Linked DNA regions of Sphaerotilus microaerophilus. The protein of the gene in region 1 interacts with the protein of each later gene in a pairwise test. Links are inferred from orthologs where the notes say so. Each region holds a gene or a part of one and is shown in the gene's direction. Other genes may lie near its edges. The genes, in order: pheT and secD.

Region 1 (3,456 bases):
TCGACGTGGCCGACGGCCCCGAGATCGAGACAGACTGGTACAGCTTCACCGCCCTGAACAACCCGGAGAATCACCCGGCACGTTCGATGCAGGACACTTTCTACGTCGACATGAACGACGAAGCGGGCCGCCCGCTGTGCCTGCGCCCGCACACCTCACCGATGCAGGTGCGCTACTCCCGTGTGCACGCCGCCCGGCACGCGGGGATGGACCCGATGCCCGAGATCCGCGTGATCGCGCCGGGCCGGACCTATCGCGTCGACTCCGACGCCACCCACTCGCCCATGTTCCACCAGTGCGAAGGCCTGTGGATCGGCGAGAACGTGTCGTTCAAGGACCTGAAGGCGGTCTTCACCGACTTCTTCCGCACCTTCTTCGAGACCGACGACCTGCAGCTGCGTTTCCGCCCGTCGTTCTTCCCGTTCACGGAACCCTCGGCCGAGGTGGACATCGCCTTCGCTCACGGCCCGCTGAAGGGCCGCTGGCTGGAGGTGGCCGGCTCCGGTCAGGTGCACCCCAACGTGGTGCGCAACTTCGGCCTCGACCCGGAACGCTACATCGGCTTTGCCTTCGGCATGGGCCCGGACCGGCTGACGATGCTGCGCTACGGCGTCAACGACCTGCGCCTGTTCTTCGACGGCGACCTGCGCTTCCTCAGCCAGTTCCAGTAAACGCCCGCCGACCCCTGTTCCAGGAACGAAGAGATGCAATTCCCCGAATCGTGGTTGCGCGAGTTCTGCAACCCTGACCTGAGCACCCAGGCGCTGGCCGACCTGCTGACGATGTCCGGCATGGAAGTCGAGGAGCTGCGCCCGGTGGCGCCGCCGTTCAGCGGCATCGTGGTGGCCGAGATCCTCACTGCCGACCAGCACCCCAACGCCGATCGGCTGCGCGTGTGCACGGTCGATGCCGGCCCTCATTTCAAGATGGACGGCAAGGACGGTCCGCTGCAGATCGTCTGCGGCGCCCCCAATGCGCGCGCCGGCATCAAGGTGCCGCTGGCCACGGTGGGCGCCGAGCTGCCTCCTGCGGACCCGGCCAATGGAGACGGCAAGCCGTTCGTGATCGGCAAGGGCAAGCTGCGCGGCGTCGAGAGCTTCGGCATGCTCTGCTCCGCGCGCGAGCTCAAGCTGTCCGAGGACCACGGCGGCCTGCTGGAGCTGCCGGCCGACGCACCGGTCGGTCAGGACATCCGCGAGTTCCTGAAGCTCGACGACACCCTCTTCACCCTCAAGCTCACGCCCAACCTGGGCCACTGCCTGAGCGTGTACGGCGTCGCCCGCGAGGTGGCCGCCCTGACCGGCGCGCCACTCAAGTCGCCCGCCATCCCCCCGGTGCAGCCTCAGCTCGACACCAAGCTGCCGGTGCGCATCGAGGCCCCGGACCTGTGCGGGCGCTTCTCCGGCCGCGTGGTCAAGGGCATCGACCCCAAGGCGCCGACGCCGCAGTGGATGGTCGATCGGCTGGCCCGCTGCGGGCAGCGCTCGGTCAGCGCGCTGGTGGACATCTCCAACTACGTGATGTTCGAGTTCGGCCGGCCCACCCACATCTTCGACCTGGACAAGATCCACGGTGGCTTGGTGGTGCGCTGGGGCCGTGCCGGTGAAACCCTCAAGCTGCTCAATGGCAACACGATCACGCTGGACGAGCAGGTCGGCGTGATTGCCGACGCCCACGCCGGCAGCCAGACGGTCGAGTCGCTGGCCGGCATCATGGGTGGCGACGCCACCGCCGTGGGCGACGACACGCGCAACGTCTACGTCGAGGCCGCCTTCTGGTGGCCCGAGGCCGTGGCCGGGCGCTCGCGCCGCTTCAACTTCTCGACCGACGCCGGCCACCGCTTCGAGCGCGGCGTCGATGCTGCCCTCACGGTCGAGCACATCGAGCACATCACCGCGCTGATCCTGCAGATCTGCGGCAATGCCACCACCGTGGTCGGCCCCGTCGATGACCAGGTCACCCGCCTGCCCCAGCGCGCCCCGGTGCGCCTGCGCGTCGAGCGCGCCAGCAAGGTGATCGGCATGCCGGTCAGCCAGGCGCAGTGCGTCGAGGTGCTGCAACGCCTGGGTCTCCAGGTCGAAGAGGCTCCCGGCGTGCTGACCGTCACCCCGCCAAGCTGGCGCTTCGACCTGCAGATCGAGGAAGACCTGATCGAGGACGTGATCCGCATCATCGGATTCGATCAGCTGCCGCTCGTGCCGCCACAGGCCCCGGTGACCTCGCGCGTGCGCCCCGAGTCGCAGCGCAGCAGCCACGCCGTGCGCCGGCAGGTGGCCGCGCTGGGCTACCAGGAAACGATCAACTTCAGCTTCGTCGAGGAGCGCTGGGAGCGCGAGCTGGCCGGCAACGAGCAACCCATCCGCCTGCTCAACCCCATCGCCGCCCCGCTGGCGGTGATGCGATCCAGCCTGATCGGCAGCCTGATCCAGGTGCTGCGCCACAACCAGGCCCGCCGCGCCAACCGCGTGCGGGTATTCGAACTGGGCCGGGTCTTCATGCGCGACGCGTCGGTGCCGACCTCCGAGCACAGCGTGGTCGGCGTGCACCAGCCGCTGCGCCTGGGCGGCCTGGCATGGGGACCGGCCGATGGCCAGCAGTGGGGTGTGAGCGAGCGTCCAGTGGACTTCTTCGACGTCAAGGGCGACATCGAGACCCTGCTGGCGCCGCGCGCCGCCCGCTTCGTGGCCGACAGCCACCCGGCGATGCACCCGGGCCGCTGCGCACGTGTCGAACTGGACGGCCAGGTCATTGGCCACGTCGGCGAACTGCACCCGCGCTGGTGCCAGGCCTACGAGCTGCCGGTGGGCCATGGCGCACCGGTGGTCTTCGAGCTGGACGTGCCCGCCTTGCTCGCACGTGACGTGCCAGCCTATGTCCCGGTCCCCAAGCAGCAGGTCGTGACCCGCGACATCGCGCTGATCGTGCGCGAAGACGTGCGTCACGATGCCTTGATGTCCGCCATCCTGGCGGCGCCAACGGGCGGTGTGCTGCGCGGTGCGCGGCTTTTCGATGTCTATCGCCCCAACGCCACGAATGCGGCCGCTGCCGCAAGTAACAGCCTGGGTGCCGATGAGCGCAGCTTGGCGATCCGTCTCGAGCTGCTCGACGAGCGGGCTGCGCTGACCGACGAGCGCAGCGACGAGGTGGTTCGCGCCGTCCTCGATGCCGCCCAACAGGCTGTCGGGGCGCGTCTGCGCGGCGGCTGAGCCGCCGCGAGCGCGAGAGAAGAGTCACCACCATGGACGATCGGTCGACCCGCATGGAATCCGTGATCCTGCCGAGCCTCGAGACCCCGACGCTGACCAAGGCCGAGCTGGCCGAGCTGCTCTTCGAGCGGCTCGGCCTGAACAAGCGTGAGTCCAAGGACATGGTCGAGGCCTTCTTCCAGTATGTGCATGAAGCCCTCGTGCGCGGAGAGGATGTCAAGCTCTCCGGCTTCGGCAACTTCCAGGTACG
Region 2 (3,282 bases), 3.1 Mb from region 1 along the record:
CCCACCGGCGGGGCAGGCCGGCGGCTGGCCGGCCGGTCACAGCCTGGCCAGGGGGCGCCGCAGCGGGGCGTCCCCCCGTGCGATCGGACCGGCCAGCCTACAATCAGCGGCTTTTGCCCACCTATCCAGGAGTCTCCAGGTGTTCATTTCCAACGCGTACGCACAAGCGGCCCCCGCTGCCGCCGCAGGCGGTTCGTCCCTGACCAGCCTGCTGCCGCTGGTGCTGATGTTCGTGGTGCTGTACTTCATCATGATCCGCCCGCAGATGAAGCGCCAGAAGGAGCACAAGGCCATGATCGAGGCGATCGGCAAGGGCGACGAGGTGGTCACCGGTGGCGGCCTGATGGGCAAGGTCACCAAGGTGGCCGAGAACCAGATCGGCCTGGAAATCGCCGCCGGCGTGGAAGTGCAGTGCCAGCGCAGCTCGGTGGTGCAGGTGCTGCCCAAGGGCACGCTGAAGTGACTTGAGTGCACCGGCCGCACCCTGCGGCCGGTCTGATATCGCGGGGCTGCTTCCCCGAGGACGAGACGATGAACCGCTTTCCCTGGTGGAAGTACCTGATCCTGGCCATCGCGGTGGCGGTGGGCCTGCTCTACACGCTGCCGAACTTCTTCGGCGAGGCACCGGCCGTGCAGGTCTCCAGCGGCAAGGCCACCGTGAAGGTCGATGCCGCGGTGACCGAGCAGGTGCGCCAGACCCTGGCGACGGCCGGCCTGAAACCGGACTTCGTGCAGCAGGAAGGCACCTCGGTGCGCGCCCGCTTCACCGACACCGACGCCCAGCTCAAGGCCCGCGACGCGCTGGCCAAGGCGCTCAATCCCGATGCGGGCAACCCGAGCTACATCGTCGCGCTGAACCTGGTGTCGCGCTCACCGCAGTGGCTGACTTCGATGCGCGCGCTGCCGATGTACCTCGGCCTGGACCTGCGCGGGGGCGTGCACTTCCTGATGCAGGTCGAAATGAAGTCGGCGCTGACCAAGAAGGCCGAGTCGCTCACCGGCGACATCCGCACCCTGCTGCGCGACAAGAACCTGCGCCACGCCGGCATCGCCCGCGTCGGCAACACCGTCGAGGTGCGCCTGCGCGACGCCGAGAGCCAGCCGAAGATCCTCGAACTGCTCAACGACCAGCTGCCCGACCTGCAGTGGACCCCGACCACCGAAGGCAGCGACCAGAAGCTGGTGGGCGCGCTCAAGCCCGCCGCCGAGCGCAGGGTGCAGGAGCAGGCGCTCACACAGAACATCAACACCCTGCACAACCGGATCAACGAGCTGGGCGTGGCCGAGCCGGTGATCCAGCAGCAGGGCCTGGACCGGGTCGTGGTGCAGCTGCCCGGCGTGCAGGACGTGGCCAAGGCCAAGGACATCATCGGCCGCACCGCCACATTGGAAGTGCGCCTGGTCGATGACAGCACCGAGGCACAGGCGGCGCTGTCCGGCTCCGGCCCGGTGCCCTTCGGCACCGAGAAGTACGCCGAGCGCGGCGAGCGGCAGATCATCGTCAAGCGCCAGGTGCTGCTGACCGGCGAGAACCTCACCGACGCCCAGCCGGGCTTCGACGACAACCACCAGCCGGCCGTGCACCTGACGCTGGACGCCCGCGGCGCGCGCATCTTCCGCGACGTGACGCGCGAGAACGTCGGCAAGCGCATGGCCATCCTGCTGTTCGAGAAGGGCAAGGGCGAGGTCGTCACGGCCCCGGTGATCCGCACCGAGATCGGTGGCGGACGGGTGCAGATCTCCGGCGCGATGACGCCGGTGGAGGCCGCCGACACCGCGCTGCTGCTGCGCGCGGGCTCGCTGGCCGCGCCAATGGAGATCATCGAGGAGAAGCTGGTCGGCCCGAGCCTGGGCGCCGAGAACATCGCCAAGGGCTTTGACAGCGTGCTGTACGGCTTCCTGGCGGTGGGTGCCTTCATGTGCGCCTACTACCTGCTGTTCGGCGTGTTCTCGACCCTGGCGTTGGCGGTCAACCTGCTGCTGCTGGTGGCGGTGCTGTCGATGCTGCAGGCCACGCTGAGCCTGCCGGGCATGGCGGCCATCGCGCTGGTGCTGGGCATGGCGATCGACTCGAACGTGCTGATCAACGAGCGCGTGCGCGAGGAGCTGCGCAACGGCACCTCGCCGCAGATGGCCATCCACCTGGGCTACGAGCGCGCCTGGGCCACCATCCTGGACTCCAACGTCACCACGCTGATCGCCGGTGTGGCGCTGCTGGCCTTCGGCTCCGGCCCGGTGCGCGGCTTCGCGGTGGTGCACTGCCTGGGCATCCTGACCTCGATGTTCTCGGCGGTGTTCTTCTCGCGCGGCCTGGTCAACCTCTGGTACGGCCGCCAGAAACGCCTGCAGAAGGTCTCGATCGGCCAGGTCTGGCGACCCGCCCCGGAACCGGGCTCGGCCGTGGCCACCCCGAAGTCCTGATCCCCAGCGCCCAGAAAGCACAGCCATGGAATTTTTCCGGATCCGGCGCGACATCCCGTTCATGCGGCATGCGCTGGTGTTCAACGTCATCTCGTTCCTCACCTTCCTCGCCGCGGTGTTCTTCCTGTTCACCCGTGGCCTGCACCTGTCGGTGGAGTTCACCGGTGGCACGGTGATGGAGGTCGAGTACGCCCAGGCCGCTGACATGGGCCGGGTGCGCGAGACGGTGCAGGCGCTCAAGCTCGGCGAGGTGCAGGTGCAGAAGTTCGGCACCTCGCGCGACGTGCTGATCCGCCTGCCGCTGCGCGCCGACGTCAAGCAGACCGAGGTGGTGAGCCGCGTCTTCGCGCAGCTGTGCAGCACCGAGAAGGGCACGGTGTCGCAGCGCCAGACCACCAGCGACAAGGGCGAGGTCACCACCCGCCAGGTCTGCGAGGCCGCGGGCGCCGAGCCGGTGAAGCTCTCGCGCAGCGAGTTCGTCGGCCCGCAGGTGGGCAAGGAATTGGCCGAGGACGGCCTGAAGGCACTGGCCTTCGTCGTCGTCGGCATCGTGGTCTACCTGGCCTTCCGTTTCGAATGGAAGTTCGCCGTGGCGGCCATCATCGCCAACCTGCACGACGTGATCATCATCCTGGGCTTCTTCGCCTTCTTCCAGTGGGAGTTCTCGCTCTCCGTGCTGGCGGCGGTGCTGGCGGTGCTGGGCTACTCGGTCAACGAGTCGGTGGTGATCTTCGACCGGATCCGCGAGGCCTTCCGCAAGTACCGCAAGATGACCACGCGCGAAGTGATCGACCACGCGATCACCAGCACGATGAGCCGCACCATCATCACCCACGGTTCGACGCAGATGATGGTGCTGTC

Evidence for each region.
Region 2: the proteins of pheT (region 1) and secD interact in binary tests that used the Escherichia coli proteins (3 or more experiments, as listed by UniProt). The link is inferred for Sphaerotilus microaerophilus from one-to-one orthologs.

The regions. Positions count from the first base shown.
Region 1 is NZ_AP025730.1:3,138,074-3,141,529, reverse strand. Bases 311-3,455 are described here. They hold pheT (phenylalanine--tRNA ligase subunit beta), read left to right. Parts: upstream 311-704; coding sequence 705-3,206; downstream 3,207-3,455. Other genes in these bases: NGK70_RS13575 (integration host factor subunit alpha), read left to right, coding at 3,260-3,455; pheS (phenylalanine--tRNA ligase subunit alpha), read left to right, coding at 311-671. Also shown: more of pheS, read left to right, coding at 1-310; more of NGK70_RS13575, read left to right, coding at 3,456-3,456.
Region 2 is NZ_AP025730.1:42,131-45,412, forward strand. Bases 6-2,976 are described here. They hold secD (protein translocase subunit SecD), read left to right. Parts: upstream 6-531; coding sequence 532-2,421; downstream 2,422-2,976. Other genes in these bases: yajC (preprotein translocase subunit YajC), read left to right, coding at 140-463; secF (protein translocase subunit SecF), read left to right, coding at 2,447-2,976. Also shown: more of secF, read left to right, coding at 2,977-3,282. UniProt on the Escherichia coli protein: Part of the Sec protein translocase complex. Interacts with the SecYEG preprotein conducting channel. SecDF uses the proton motive force (PMF) to complete protein translocation after the ATP-dependent function of SecA.